2 regions of the Azotobacter salinestris genome follow, and region 2 is predicted to be linked to the other one. Evidence: riboswitches for the same ligand, from Rfam matches in the RefSeq annotation. Region 2 holds a riboswitch; the other holds the start of a gene.
The links. Region 2 has a riboswitch for cyclic di-GMP ahead of GCU53_RS13860 (calcium-binding protein). Riboswitches for the same ligand answer to the same signal wherever they lie in the genome.

Region 1 (7,377 bases), 800 kb from region 2:
TCCTGCTGCGAGCCGTTGCACGCCTGGGTGGATTTGGACACCGGCAAACTCTCGCCCTATCCGGGCTCCGTCGGCGTCAAGGCGATCGCCGCCCTGCTCAGGGGAGAGGAACCCGTCGCCACGCCCGAACAACTCGCGAAGGAGGACTACTACTCGATGTCGCTGCTGATGCTCGCGCGTCTGGCGCGCAAGGAGGGAGCGCCATAGGGAAGCGGCCTACCGGGCAGCGCCGCCCCGCGTCGTCGTCCGGCCGTTATAATCGCGCTCCCTTGTGGCCAGCCCGGCCACCTTCCCCCGCCCAAGCAGGAAGTCGTATGGACAGCATCAATGCCCGCATCGCCGAAGAGCTCGGCGTCCGCCCGCAACAGGTCGCCGCCGCCGTGGCGCTGCTCGACGAAGGCGCCACCGTGCCCTTCATCGCCCGTTACCGCAAGGAGGTCACCGGCAGCCTCGACGACACCCAGTTGCGCACCCTGGAGGAACGCCTGCGCTACCTGCGCGAGCTGGAGGAACGGCGCGGTGCGATCCTTTCCAGCATCCAGGAACAGGGCAAGCTGACCCCGGAACTGGCGCGCGAGATCAACCTGGCCGATACCAAGACACGCCTGGAGGACCTCTATCTGCCGTACAAGCAGAAGCGCCGCACCAAGGGCCAGATCGCCCTGGAAGCCGGCCTCGGCGAGCTGGCCGACGCGCTGTTCGGCAATCCCGAGCTGGCCCCCGAGGCCGAGGCGGCGCGCTTCGTCGATGCCGAGAAGGGCTTCGCCGATGTGAAGGCGGTGCTGGAAGGCGCCAAGTACATCCTCATGGAACGCTTCGCCGAGGACGCCACCCTGCTCGAGCGGCTGCGCGGCTTCCTCAAGACCGAGGCCACCCTGACTGCCCGCCTGGTCGCCGGCAAGGAAACCGAAGGCGCCAAGTTCAGCGACTACTTCGAGCACGACGAGCCGCTCAAGGGCGTGCCCTCGCACCGCGCCCTGGCGATCTTCCGCGGCCGCAACGAGGGCGTGCTGAGCGTCAGCCTCAAGGTCGGCGAGGAATTGCCGGGCAGCATGCATCCCTGCGAGGGCATGATCGGCGAACGCTTCGGCATCGACAACCGCGGCCGCGCCGCCGACAAGTGGCTGGCCGAGGTGGTGCGCTGGACCTGGAAGGTCAAGCTCTACACTCATCTGGAAACCGACCTCTTCGGCGAGCTGCGCGAGGCGGCCGAAACCGAGGCGATCTCCGTGTTCGCCCGCAACCTGCACGACCTGCTGCTCGCCGCCCCGGCCGGTCCGCGGGTGACCCTGGCCCTGGACCCCGGTCTGCGCACCGGCTGCAAGGTCGCCGTGGTGGATGCCACCGGCAAGCTGCTGGACACCGCCACCGTCTACCCGCACGCGCCGAAGAACGACTGGGACGGCACCCTGGCGATCCTCGCCAGGCTGTGCGCCAAGCATGGGGTGGAGCTGATCGCCATCGGCAACGGCACGGCGAGCCGCGAGACCGACAAGCTGGCCGGCGAGCTGATCAAAAAGTACCCGGCGCTGAAGCTCACCAAGATCATGGTCAGCGAGGCCGGCGCCTCGGTGTACTCGGCCTCCGAACTGGCCGCCCGCGAATTCCCCGAGCTCGACGTGTCGCTGCGCGGCGCGGTGTCGATCGCCCGCCGCCTGCAGGACCCGCTGGCCGAGCTGGTGAAGATCGAACCCAAGGCCATCGGCGTCGGCCAGTACCAGCACGACGTCTCCCAGTTGCAGCTGGCGCGCTCGCTGGACGCGGTGGTCGAGGACTGCGTGAACGCCGTCGGTGTCGACGTCAACACCGCCTCGGCCGCGCTGCTGGCGCGCATCTCCGGCCTCAACGCAACCCTCGCGCAGAACATCGTCGCCTACCGCGACGCCAACGGCGCTTTCAAGACCCGCGCCGAGCTGAAGAAGGTGCCGCGTCTGGGCGAGAAGACCTTCGAGCTGGCCGCGGGCTTCCTGCGCGTGATGAGCGGCGACAACCCGCTGGACGCCTCGGGCGTGCACCCGGAGGCCTATCCGGTGGTCAAGCGCATCGCCGCCGATACCGGGCGCGATATCCGTTCGCTGATCGGCGATTCGGGCTTCCTCAAGCGCCTCGATCCTGCCAGATTCACCGACGAGACCTTCGGCCTGCCGACCGTCACCGACATCCTCAAGGAGCTGGACAAGCCCGGCCGCGATCCGCGCCCGGAATTCAAGACCGCCGAGTTCCAGGAGGGCGTCGAGAGCCTCAAGGACCTGAAGCCCGGGATGATCCTCGAAGGCGTGGTGACCAACGTGACCAACTTCGGCGCCTTCGTCGACATCGGCGTGCATCAGGACGGTCTGGTGCACATCAGCGCGCTGTCGGAGAAGTTCGTCAAGGACCCGTACGAGGTGGTCAAGGCCGGCGACATCGTCAAGGTCAAGGTGATGGAGGTGGACATCGCGCGGGGCCGCGTCGGCCTGTCGATGCGCATGGGCGACACCCCCGGCGAGAAGGTCGAGGGCCCGCGTGGCGGCGGCAAGCCGCGCGGCAATGCCCCGCGCAGCGAGCGCCATTCCGGCCAGGACAAGCCGGCGCCGGCGAACAACGCCATGGCCGCGCTGTTCGCCAACGCCAAGCAGTTGAGGAAGTGATTCCGTGAGCATGCAAGAGGAAGAGGTCGGCCGGAACAGCGCCTTCGGGCGCCTGCTCGGCCTGGAGATTCTCGCCGCCGGCGGCGGCGAGGCGACGGTGCGCCTGGCCATGCACGACGGCCTGCGCAACCTGCACGGCAAGCTGCATGGCGGCGCGCTGTTCTCGCTGATCGACAGCGCCATGGGTCAGGCCAGCCACAGCCTCAACGACGGCACGCCGGACAGCGTCACTCTGGAGTGCAAGGTCAACTACATCCGCCCGGTCAGCGAGGGCGAGCTGACCTGCCGCGCCTGGGTCGAGCACAACGGCACGCGCACCCAGGTGATCGAGGCGGAGGTGCGCCAGGACGGCAAGCTGGTGGCCAAGGCGCTGGCCACCTTCGCCCGCCTGTAGGCATTCCGTTGCCCAGCCCTGGGTAGGGTGGGAAACGGCCGCAGGCCTTTCCCACCGCCAGCGGGCCCGCGATCCTGCCTACCACCGCCATTTCCCCTCCGGCCCGGGGCCGACGATACTTGTATAGCCGTCCGTCCGTCCCCATATTGGGCCGACCGTGCCTGAAGGAATCCGAACTTGAGCGAGCTTCTCTCCCGTCGCCTGGCCTTGCTGGGCGAGCCCGCCAACCAGTCCCTGCTCAGGCACTGCCTGCACGGCATCGAGCGGGAATGCCTGCGCGTCGATACCAATGGCCAGCTGGCGCAGACCCCGCATCCGGCAACCCTGGGCTCGGCGCTGACCCATGCGCAGATCACCACCGACTATTCCGAGGCGCTGCTGGAGTTCATCACCCCCGCCGAAGCCGACCCGGCGGCGACCCTCGTCGATCTGGAGCGCATCCACCGCTTCGCCTATGCCAAGCTCGACGGCGAATACCTGTGGAGCCCGTCGATGCCCTGCCGGCTGCCGGCGGAAGAGGACATCCCCATCGCCCGCTACGGCAGCTCCCACATCGGTCGGCTCAAGCACGTCTACCGCAAGGGACTGGCGCTGCGCTACGGCAAGACCATGCAGTGCATCGCCGGCATCCACTACAACTTCTCCCTGCCGGAAGCGCTCTGGCCGCTGCTGCAGCAGGCCGAGGGCGACACCCGCAGCGCCCGCGACTTCCAGTCCGAGCGCTACATCGCGCTGATCCGCAACTTCCGCCGCTACAGCTGGCTGCTGATGTACCTGTTCGGTGCCTCGCCGGCGCTGGACAAGAGCTTCCTGCGCGACCGCCCGCACCACCTGCAGGAACTCGACGCCGAGACCCTCTACCTGCCCTGGGCGACCAGCCTGCGGATGAGCGACCTGGGCTACCAGAACAATGCCCAGGCCAGCCTGACCCCCTGCTACAACGACCTGGTCAGCTACACCGACAGCCTGCGCCAGGCGGTTTCCACCCCCTATGCGCCCTACGCCGAGATCGGCACCCAGCGCGACGGCGAATGGCTGCAGCTCAACACCAACGTGCTGCAGATCGAGAACGAGTACTACTCGACCATCCGCCCCAAGCGCGTCACCGGCAGCGGCGAGCGGCCGATCCAGGCGCTGGTCGCCCGCGGCGTGCAGTACGTGGAGGTGCGCTGCCTGGACATCGACCCCTTCCTGCCGCTGGGCATCGACCTCGACGAGGCGCGCTTCCTCGACGCCTTCCTGCTGTTCTGCGCCCTCGAGGAAAGCCCCTGCCTGGCTGCGGACGAGTGCGCCAGCTGCACCGGCAACTTCCTCAAGGTGGTCAAGGAAGGCCGCCGTCCCGGTCTGCATCTGCAGCGCCAGGGACACACCGTACCGCTCGCGGCTTGGGCCGGCGAGCTGCTCGAACGGCTGCAGCCGCTCGCCGAACTGCTCGACCGGGCCTACGGCGATGAGGGCTACGGGAGCGCCCTGCACGCCCAGCAGGCCAAGGTCGCCAACCCCGACCTCACCCCTTCGGCGCGCGTCCTCGCGACCCTGCGCGAGCGCGGCGAGAGCTTCCGCGCCTTCGCCCTGCGCCAGAGCCTGGCCCATGCCGAAAGCTTCCGCGCCCGCCCTCTGGGCGAGGAAGAACGCCAGGCCTTCGAAGCCGAAGCCCGCGCCTCCCTGGCCGAGCAGGCCGAGCTGGAGCGCCGGGACGTCGGCAACTTCGACGACTTCGTCGCGGCCTATCAGGCGAGCATCCAGACCGCTGGAGCCTGAGCGCTACCACCGAGGCCGGCAGACGCCCCCTGGCGAATCCACCGGCGAATCCACCTGCCGCTTAACGGGGCATTCATTGCGGCGCAAGCTTTTGCGCCCGCCCGCTGGACGAGGAGGCGTGCCAGGCCCTTGAGGCAGAGGCCCGCGCCTCCCTGGCGGACCAGGCATGCCGGGGCAGTGCTAAACCAGACGCTTGCTTCACCGCCTATCGGTCGGCCTGGACACTGCCACCAAGGCCCTTTCAGCCAGTCCGTGCAGTTAAGGGCGGGTTACAGCCGAACGAACTCGTCCCGTTACCCAAGGACTCCTCCAATCCGGCAGGATTGCTCCTTATTTTCTCCTTTTTACCGCAATTAGCTGACAAAGATTGCAATGTGTTGATCAGCCCAACCGTTCATCGAAGTCAACATATACGAATGTATATCAGCATGTTATCGTTAGCTTGCTTGCAAAGATAGCGCTATCTTTTAGCGCGCCACAGCTCCGCTCCCTTGGTCAACTCACTCCACGGTGAGCGGAAGCTGAGCTGAAAAAGGCAAAACCATCGAAAGATGGCGACGCAAAGTCTCCGGTCTAAAGGAAATTTTCCGATGATAGCGGGACCGCCAGTTTTGTATGTCGACACGGTTTCCGTGCTCGCTTCTGAACTATTGCTCTTTCACTCGCCCCTGCTGGTGCCCCGGGCCTGCAGTGCGGTCGCATCGCGTGCGGATCAGGCCGCCCGGGTGAATGCAGCAATGCCTGGCAAGACTGCGCATGTCTTCTTCCGATGGGTCATTCAACCGAGAAGAGTCAGGGGTATCGACATGAGCACACCCGACGCCACCCTGGCCAGCAGGAAGTTGCCCCTGGCAGCGCCCCTGTCGTGACTTCTCATCACACAAGGTAAAGCGACTCCCCATGAGAGCATCACCAAGCCAATTTTTTGCAATTTCCCTACTCAGCATCACGATTTCAGGCCTGTTGTCAGGCGCAGCGGTTGCGGCACCGGCCCCCACGGCGCTCGAGCAGGTGCCCGACGGCAAAGGCGGCGTGAAGTGGCAGGAAGTGACACCCGACACGTCCACCGAGGAAAGCCAGAAAGGCAAGAGCCAGCTTCTCGGTATCCAGGCGATCACCACCGAGCCGGATGGCAGCGTGAAGGTCGAGATGGGCAAGCCCGAAGTCCGGCAGCCCACGTCGGGCGACGTCTTCGTCTCCAACGAGAAGCTCGACGAGCACGTCATCTTCCAGGCGTTCGCGCTCTATCAGCCGAACGACAACGCGACCTACAAGGCCCTGGCCAACAATGCCCCGCAGCTGGCGCAGTGGGGCATCACCGATGTCTGGTCGCCGCCGCCCTATCGCGCCGCCTCCGATTCCAAATACGGCGAGGGTTATGCGATCGCCGACCGCTATGACCTTGGCGCCTACGACAAGGGCCCGACCAAGTACGGTACCGCCGACGAGCTGAAGGCGGCCATCGGCGCCCTGCACAACAACGACATCCGCATCCAGGTCGACGTGGTTCCGAACCAAATCATCGGTCTGAATGAACGCCATGTACTGCCCGTGACGGGCGTCGACATGTACGGCAACCCGAACAATCCCTCCATCGACAAGTACCTCTACTCGACCTACAGCAAGGGCTCGGCGCCGGGGCAGGCCGAGCACGGCGTGATCAAGGAGTGGGACTACTTCCACTTCCACGGGACCACGACCCAGTACCAGGGCATGTTCCGGGTACTCGCCGATGCGAACAATGTGCCCTGGCGCTACTTCGGTCCGCAGCATCCCGACAACTACCTGCCGCAGTGGCTGGCCGAGAGCGACGCGGCCAAGTACGGCACGATCAACACCATTGACAACTATCTGCTGGCCGACAGCTGGTTCGCGATTGAAAATGCGGACAACGAATCCAACGCGGTGTATGCGCCGCTCTTCCTGTACTACGAAGAGCCGCGCTCCGATGTCGTCAACCAGGGCTTCCTGGCCTTCGCACGCGAAAATGGCTATACGGGCACCGACGAAGAAATTCGTGCCACCATGCTGAGCGAGTTGCGGACCACCCCCAACCCCATCGGCCCGCTGATGGATGAGTACCTGGCTGCCCAGCCCGGCTACTCGAAGAAATCGGAAGAGAACGCCATGGCCGGCGTTCTGCGCTACGACGGTCCCGAGAACGACCCGTCGCACATCGGTACCAACGTGCTCGACTTCGAGTACCTGGTGGGCAACGACCTCGACACCATCCGCGAAGACGTGCAGCAGGAGCAGCTGAACTGGCAGAAATATCTGCTCGACTTCGGTTTCGACGGCTTCCGCATCGATGCCGCCTCCCACATCAACACCGATATGCTGCGCGACGAGGTGACTCAGCGGCTCAACTACTTCGCCGGCGAGGACGTCAACGAGCACCTGAGCTATATCGAGTCCTATGTGGCCCAGCAGGTCGATTTCGAGCAGTCCAACAACTACGGCCAGATGGCCATGGACGCCGGCCCCTTCTCGGGCCTGATGTTCTCCTTCGGCCGCGACTGGGCGCCGCTGCGCTACGCCTTCGAGGCGTCGCTGATCGACCGGGTCAACGGCGGTCCGGCGCTGCCCAACTGG
Region 2 (7,377 bases):
TCGTGGTCGGCGATATCGGTGTTGGGGGCAAAGGCGCTCAGCTTGAGGCCGTCGGCCAGATCCGCCAGTACCCTGTCGCGTACCGCGCCGCGGGGCATGCGTACCTTGGCCGCGGTTTCCAGAGTCTGGCGCAGCACCGCCTCCGGCGCCCTGCCGGCGGTCGAGCCCTTCACCTCCACGTAGCCGAGCAGCTCGCGCGGGTAGCTCTCGTTGTTGACGCTTTGTTCCTGGCGCAGGGTTTCGTCGACGATGCAGTAGGTGCCGGGTTCGGGGAAGACCATCAGCAGGTCCTCGCGGTAGCCGGGCTGGAACACCGTGGCGTCGCGCGTGGAGACCGCGTTGCGGGTCAGGCCGTCGCCGGCGATGGCGAACTGCGCCAGGGGTTGGCCGGTGCAGGCCTTCTGGATGAAACGCTCGCGCGCCTGGCGGCTTGTGCCCGGTATGGCGGGCAACTGGGCCGGGTCGAGCTTGCGGAAGCTCAGGCGGATGGAGTCGCGCACGCCGGCATGAATGAAGCGCCAGCGCTCGACCTCGCCGGCCCTGGCGTCGACCACGTAGGGCTCGACCAGGCCGTTGATCGCGGTGCGCCGGCCGGAGCGGCTCCACAGGGTGGGAAAGGTGCCGTTGGTCGGGACGACGCCGAACTGATCGTAGCGCTCGATCCCGCCGACATCGCCGGCGTTGCACAGCCATTTGCCGTCGGCATCGGTCCTGATGTCGCCGTTCTCGTCGCGGCAGGCGTAGGCGATCTGCTGGAAGATCAGGGTGCGTTCGCGCAAGGGCCGGCCGTTGGGCGCGGTCAGCAGGGTGTCGATATCGCCGGGGATCAGGGTGCCGTCGCCCTCGACCCGCGGCAGGCGGTCGCCGCGGATGATCAGCGGGCCGGCCATGCCGGAGGAGACCTGCAGCGCGGTCGTGCCATGCAGATGCGGGTGGTACCAGAAGGTGCCGGCCGGGTGGTCGGCCGACACCTTGAACTCGTACTGGAAGTCGGTCTGCGGGGGGATCTTCAGCAGCACGTTGTCGGAGTTGCCGGCCGGGCTCACCCACAGGCCATGGGTATGGATGTTGGTGCTGTTGAAGCAGTGCGGCACGTTGTGATCATGATCGGGCGAGGCGGGGCAGCTCGGATCGTCGGCCGGCAGCTCGTTGCGCAGGGTCAGGCGGAAGGTCTCGCCCGGCCAGAGCTCCACCTTGGGGGCGACATAGGGGATTTTCGGGTCGACCGCCTCGCCCTGGAAGGCGCGCAGGCGTACCGCATCGTCGGTGCCGGTATCGGGGTTGTGGATCTTGCCGTCGACGTAGCGGACGGCCAGCTCGTAGAAGACTTCCGAGCGGGTTCCGGCGGTTCGCTGGCGGTCGGCGCTCAGGCGCTGGCCCGATACTCCCGGCTCGGGAGGGGCGCCGCGCAGGAGGGCGGTCGGCGGTTCCTGGACGATGCGCGAGGAGGCCGGCTGCGGACTGGCGGAGGCGACCTGGCCGGCGAGGCCGAGGGCGAGGGTCGAGGAAAGGGCGAACAGGCGCCCCGGACGGGTGAACTTCATTGCGATGGTCCCTGCTGTTGTTCTTTATGTGCCGCAGGCACATATCCGGCCGGTGGGCGGGCCCGTTGGCCGGCAGGTGCCCGATGGCGGCTTCCTGCCTCGATGAAGTCGGTGATCGCGAGGTACTGCACGGAGTGCCCACTACAGCCCGGAGTGCTCGTCCTGGTGCGGTCTGGCGAGGCTGCTCGAAGTCTAGCGGAGCGGCCGGAAAGTTCCCTGAGGCCCGACGAAAAGCAGGGGCTCGGCTGAGTGGGTGCCGAAAGAGGGGCGGGGACTGACGAAAATGCCCGCATCCTGCGATGCGGGCATCTTTTGTCGCCGTGGGTCTGGGGGGTGGAATCAGACGGGTTGGGCGAACTGGATGTCGTTGCTGGAGAAGTCGGTGACCCCGATCAGGGTCAGCGACCAGCTGTCGTCGCCGGCGATGCTCAGCACGGTGTCGTCGATGCCGTCGTTGCCGATATCGGTTTCGGTGATGGTGAACAGCGCATCGAACTGCGTGGCCGAGAGCCCCGAGAAGTCGAGGATGTCGGTGCCCTTCACGAAGTCGGTGACGATGTCGTGGCCATCGCTGCTGCTGGCGACCGGCTTGCTACCGAAGGTGAACAGGTCGGAGTAATAGCGGGTGTGGATCTGGGGGTTCTTGCCGCTGGTGGTGAAGGTGAAATCTTCGCCTTCGCCGAGCAGGCCGGCCATGATGTCCACGCCGTCGACCCAGACCGAGGGCACGCCGCTGCCGTTCTGGTTGAGCTCGATGCTGTAGCTCTGGCCCCCGGCCAGGTCGTACTGGTCCACCAGATGGCTCAGCCAGTTCGTGTACTGGGAAGAGAAGAAGCCCTGGGTGGTGACGCCGTCGAGCAGTTGGCCGTCAGCGCCGACATACTGTCCCAGGCCCTGGCCGATCAGCCAGTCGGTGAAACGTTCGCTGTGGCTCTCGTCCGCACTCACCTGGAAGCTGTAGTGGAAGGTGTCGGTGCCTGTGCCGCCGGTGAGGATGTCGTTGCCTTCGCCGCCATGGAGGTGGTCGTCACCCTGCTGGCCTTGCAGGGTGTCATCGCCGGCCTCGCCGTGCAGGGTGTCGCTGCCCTGCTGGCCGTTGAGCGTGTCGTTACCGGCACCGCCAGAGAGGGTGTCGTTGCCCTGCTGGCCGTTGAGCGTGTCGTTATCGCCAGTGCCTTCGAGCGTGTCGTTGCCTGTGGTTCCGTTGATCGTTGCCATGTTTCCTCCCCCACCCAGGCCCGCGGAGGAGGCAGATGTGCCTTGAATGCACGGGCCAGGGTTTACCGTCATTGGATGAAGTTGAACGTCTGGCGGCCCGGCCATCTCGGTGAGATCCGTGGCTTTCCGTGCTCGCATCGCTGCGAGGTTGGCTTTTGCAGGCAAAATGCTAGCACTGGTGCGGGGAGTCTGCTAGACCCCGAGGGGCGTGTGGGTATGCCGGCTGCGGGAGGGGCTTGATGCAACGAAAACGGGGCCGCGCGGGCCCCGTTTTCGTACGGCAGGTGCGGTTTACTGACCGGGAATGTCCTTGCTCAGGTGCACCGGCTCCGCCCGTGCGCGGCGCATGCGGATGTTCAGCGCTTCCACCGCCAGCGAGAAGGCCATGGCGAAGTAGACGTAGCCCTTGGGCACGTGCACCTCGAAGCTCTCGGCGATCAGCACGGTGCCGACCACGGTGAGGAACGACAGGGCGAGCAGCTTGAGGCTCGGGTGCTTGTCGATGAAGGCGCTGATGGTGCCGGAGGCGGCCATCATCACCAGCACGGCGACGACGATCGCGGCGATCATCACCGGCACCTGGGAGACCATGCCGACCGCGGTGATCACCGAGTCCAGGGAGAAGACGATGTCGATGATGGCGATCTGGATGATGGTGCCGATGAACTGGCCGCCGCCCCTCGGCGTCTCGTTGGTCTCGTCCTCGCCTTCCAGGCCGTGGAAAATCTCGGTGCTGCTCTTCCACAGCAGAAACAGGCCGCCGAAGAACAGGATCAGGTCGCGCCCGGAGATGCCCTGGTCGAAGAGCTGGAAGAGGTCGGCGGTCAGGCCCATCACCCAGGAGATCGACAGCAGCAGGAGAATCCGGGTGACCATCGCCAGCGCCAGGCCGAACAGGCGGGTGCGGGCCTGTATCTCCTTGGGCATGCGGCCGACGAGGATGGAGATCATGATGATGTTGTCGATGCCGAGCACGATCTCCAGCGCGGTCAGGGTAAAGAAGGCAACCCAGATCTCCGGGTTGGTCAGCCAGTCCATAAGGGGTCCTCTAATCGTCGGTTGAACGCCCGGCAGCCTGAAGGCTGCCGGGCGTGAGAGTCTGTACGCGACAGTGTGAAATTTTCGTCAGTACGCTGTGCCGCTCAGTTGCCGGCCAGCGGGAAGACGCCCATGACCAGCGCGGCGAGCATTATCGCCAGACAGAGCAAGGTTGCCAGCTTCAGGGCGAAGCGCTGCAGGTCGCCGAACTCGATCTTCGCCAGGCCCACCAGCAGGTAGGTGGAGGGCACCAGCGGGCTGAGCAGGTGCACGGGTTGGCCGACGATCGAGGCGCGGGCCATCTCCACCGGGCTGATGCCATAGTGGCTGGCGGCCTCGGTGAGCACCGGCAGCACGCCGTAGTAGAAGGCGTCGTTGGACATGAAGAAGGTGAACGGCATGCTGACCAGCGCGGTCACCACGGCGAGATAGGGGCCCATCGCGTCGGGGATCAGCGCCAGCAGGCTCTTCGACATGGCGTCGACCATCCCGGTGCCGGTGAGGATGCCGGTGAAGATGCCGGCGGCGAAGATCAGCCCGACCACCGCCAGCACGTTGCCGGCATGGGCGGCGATGCGCTCCTTCTGCGCCTTGAGGCAGGGGTAGTTGATGATCATGGCGAGGCTGAAGGCGATCATGAACAGCACCGGCAGCGGCAGCACGCCGGTGATCAGCGTGCCCATCAGCCCCAGGGTCAGCATGGCGTTGATCAGCAGGAGCTTCGGCCGGCGCGCCTCGGGGTACTGGGAAACGCTGACGTCGGAGTGATCTTCGCTGCCGTCGGCCAGCTGCAGCACGCCGAGACGCTCGCGCTCGCGCTTGCCGTAGAGCCAGGCCATGCCCAGCAGGCTGGCCACGCCGATCGCCATGGCCGGGATCATCGGCACGAAGACGTCCGACGGATCGACCTGCAGGGCACTGGCGGCGCGGGCGGTGGGGCCGCCCCAGGGGGTCATGTTCATGATGCCGCCGGCGAGGATGATCAGGCCGGCCATGATCCGCGGGTTCATGCCGATGCGGCTGTACAGCGGCAGCATGGCGGCGACGCAGATCATGTAGGTGGTGGCGCCGTCGCCGTCCATGGAGACGATCAGCGCCAGCGCGGCGGTGCCGACGGACACCCGCAGCGGATCGCCCTTGACCATGCGCAGGATGAAGCGCACCGGCGGGTCGAACAGCCCCGAGTCGATCATCAGGGCGAAGTAGAGGATGGCGAACATCAGCATCACCCCGGTCGGGGCGAGCTTGGTGATGCCCTGCAGCATCATCGGGCCGATGTCGCCGGCGAAACCGCCGAACATGGCGAACAGCACGGGGATGACGATGAGGGCGATCAGCGCCGAGAGGCGCTGGGTCATGATCAGGAACATGAAGGTCAGGACCATGGCGAAGCCGAGGAAGGTCAGCATGACGAGTACTCCGGAAGCAGGGAAGGACGCGCGGTCAGCGTGGGGAGGTCGACAGGCTGGACGACGGCTGGGCGTGGTCGGACGAATGCGGGATGGGGTGCATGGCAATCTCCACTCATTGTTTTTGTCGGACGGGCCGGTCTGATGCCGGCTCTGGCGGCGGATGCTACGCGGCTAAACTTTCAGCGAGCTTTCGCTGAGGAAATGCGCTGATCGTGGGGTGAAAACGTATTTCTTGGGGGGGATCTGCCGAAAGTGTGAGTTCGGCGCCCTCCTGTGCCGCGGAGCTGGACGGGCAGGAGGCGTCCGCCGGTGGCCACGCGGTGCTCGCCGGAGCATCGACCGCTGTCAGTGAAGAGGCTGGCCCTGTCGCTGCCGCCCGATGTCTTTACGGAACTCATCTGGCGCCAGGGAGCCAACGAACCGCTGAGCGGGCGTTTCGCTGCAGTACGGGTACGCCTTGCCGACAGCGTGTCGGCAGAACAGCGGCTACACCCGCTGCAATGGCTGCTGATCGAATGGCCCTCGCTCAGGACGAGCCGACCCGCTACTGGCTGTCCACGCTCGCGGAGGACACCTCGCTGTCGGAGCTGGTACGCATCGCCCATCTGGGTTGGCGTATCGGGCGCGACTACCAGGATCTCAAGCAGGACCTGGGGCTGGGACATTACGAGGGCCGTGGCTGGCGGGATTCCATCACCATGCCCGCCTGAGCATCGCAGCCTGTGGTTTTCTGCTCGGGCAGCGCCTGCGCCGCAAGGCCATGCCCGGACAGGATGGCCAAGGAAAAAACCGCATGGGCTGCACGTATGTTTATGACACAGGATTAAGGCAGAACTTGGCAAGGAAAAGTCAGTCTTAAAAAGCCGGCTACAGGATAGGCGGCCAAACACTCTTACTAATTTTATCGAAAGTATTGTCATATTGAGAGACAATACCCCCATGAAATGCAAACGAAACTCCGACGGTCGAGCAATCGACCACCATTCCCTTCAGGTCATGCGTCAGCAGGCGATCAAGGCCGTTCGCGAAGGGCAGACCGTCCAAAGCGTGGCGGCCGCCTTCGGCGTCAATATCCGCAGCGTCTTTCGCTGGCTGTCCGACTTCGCCAATGGCGGACAGAACGCCCTGCTCGCCAAGCCGGTTCCCGGACGTCCGCCCAGGATCAGTGCCGAGGAAATGCGCTGGCTGGCACAGGCCGTTCGGGACCACTCGCCGCTGCAATACCGTTTCGAGTTCGGCCTGTGGACCTTGTCGCTGATCGCCGAATTGATCCGCCGCCAGTTCGGCAAGACGCTGTCGCTGTCCGCCGTGAGCCGGATCATGAAGCTGCTCGGCTTCACCGCGCAGAAACCCTTGCATCGCGCCTGGCAGCAGGATGCGGCGCTGGTGCGCCAGTGGGAAAACGAGACCTACCCGGCGATTCGGGCCGAGGCCCGTGCAGCGGGGGCAAGGATCTACTTCGCGGACGAGTCGGGCCTGCGCTCCGACTACCATGCCGGCACGACCTGGGCACCGCAGGGGGAAACGCCGGTGGTCGAGGTGACCGGCCGACGCTTCTCGGTGAACATGCTGTCGGCGGTCGGGACGCGCGGCGAGTTCCGCTTCATGCTGCACGACGGGACGGTGACGGCCAGCGTGTTCCGCGAGTTTCTCAAGCGCCTGCTGATCGGTGCCGAGCAGCCGGTCTTCGTGATCGTCGATGGCCATCCGGTGCACAAGGCCCGGCTGGTCAGGGCGTTCGTCGAAGAACAGGCGGGGCGCCTGAAACTCTTCTATCTGCCGCCGTACTCGCCGCAGTTGAACCCGGACGAGCAGGTCTGGGGGCACGTCAAGCGCAGTGTGTCCAGGCGTCTTGTGCAGAACCGGGAAGAGATGAAGAGGTTGGCACTGGGTGCGCTGCGTAGAATCCAGAAGTTACCGGAGTTGGTGAAGTCGTTTTTTCGCCACCCGGACTGCCGATATGCAGCAGCATGACATTACTTTAAAAAAGGCTAGTAATTGCTCTTGAGAAAACCCAGCCTATTAAAGAGTGCTTTTTGTACAAAACCTCAGTAAGCCTTTACCGACAGGCTGCTGAAGCTAAGTTCGGCACACCCGATCGAATGGTTGGTTCTTCTCTTTCATCGTGCTGATCTCATACCGCCTGGGTTTTCATCGGTGACTCA

Region 1: another riboswitch for cyclic di-GMP. It lies ahead of GCU53_RS10275 (glycoside hydrolase family 70 protein); the one in region 2 lies ahead of GCU53_RS13860 (calcium-binding protein).

What each region holds. Positions count from the first base shown of each region.
Region 1 is NZ_CP045302.1:2,196,038-2,203,414, forward strand. It holds gene GCU53_RS10255 (family 8 glycosyl hydrolase) at 1-207, shown strand, start outside; gene GCU53_RS10260 (Tex family protein) at 315-2,630, shown strand; gene GCU53_RS10265 (PaaI family thioesterase) at 2,635-3,024, shown strand; gene gshA (glutamate--cysteine ligase) at 3,202-4,785, shown strand; cyclic di-GMP riboswitch class I at 5,310-5,395, shown strand; gene GCU53_RS10275 (glycoside hydrolase family 70 protein) at 5,797-7,377, shown strand, end outside.
Region 2 is NZ_CP045302.1:2,999,462-3,006,838, forward strand. It holds gene GCU53_RS13855 (multicopper oxidase family protein) at 1-1,544, opposite strand, end outside; gene GCU53_RS13860 (calcium-binding protein) at 1,884-2,762, opposite strand; cyclic di-GMP riboswitch class I at 2,851-2,925, opposite strand; gene GCU53_RS13865 (TerC family protein) at 3,054-3,800, opposite strand; gene GCU53_RS13870 (CitMHS family transporter) at 3,905-5,209, opposite strand; partial or broken gene GCU53_RS13875 (IS701 family transposase) at 5,489-6,017, shown strand; gene GCU53_RS13880 (IS630 family transposase) at 6,152-7,186, shown strand.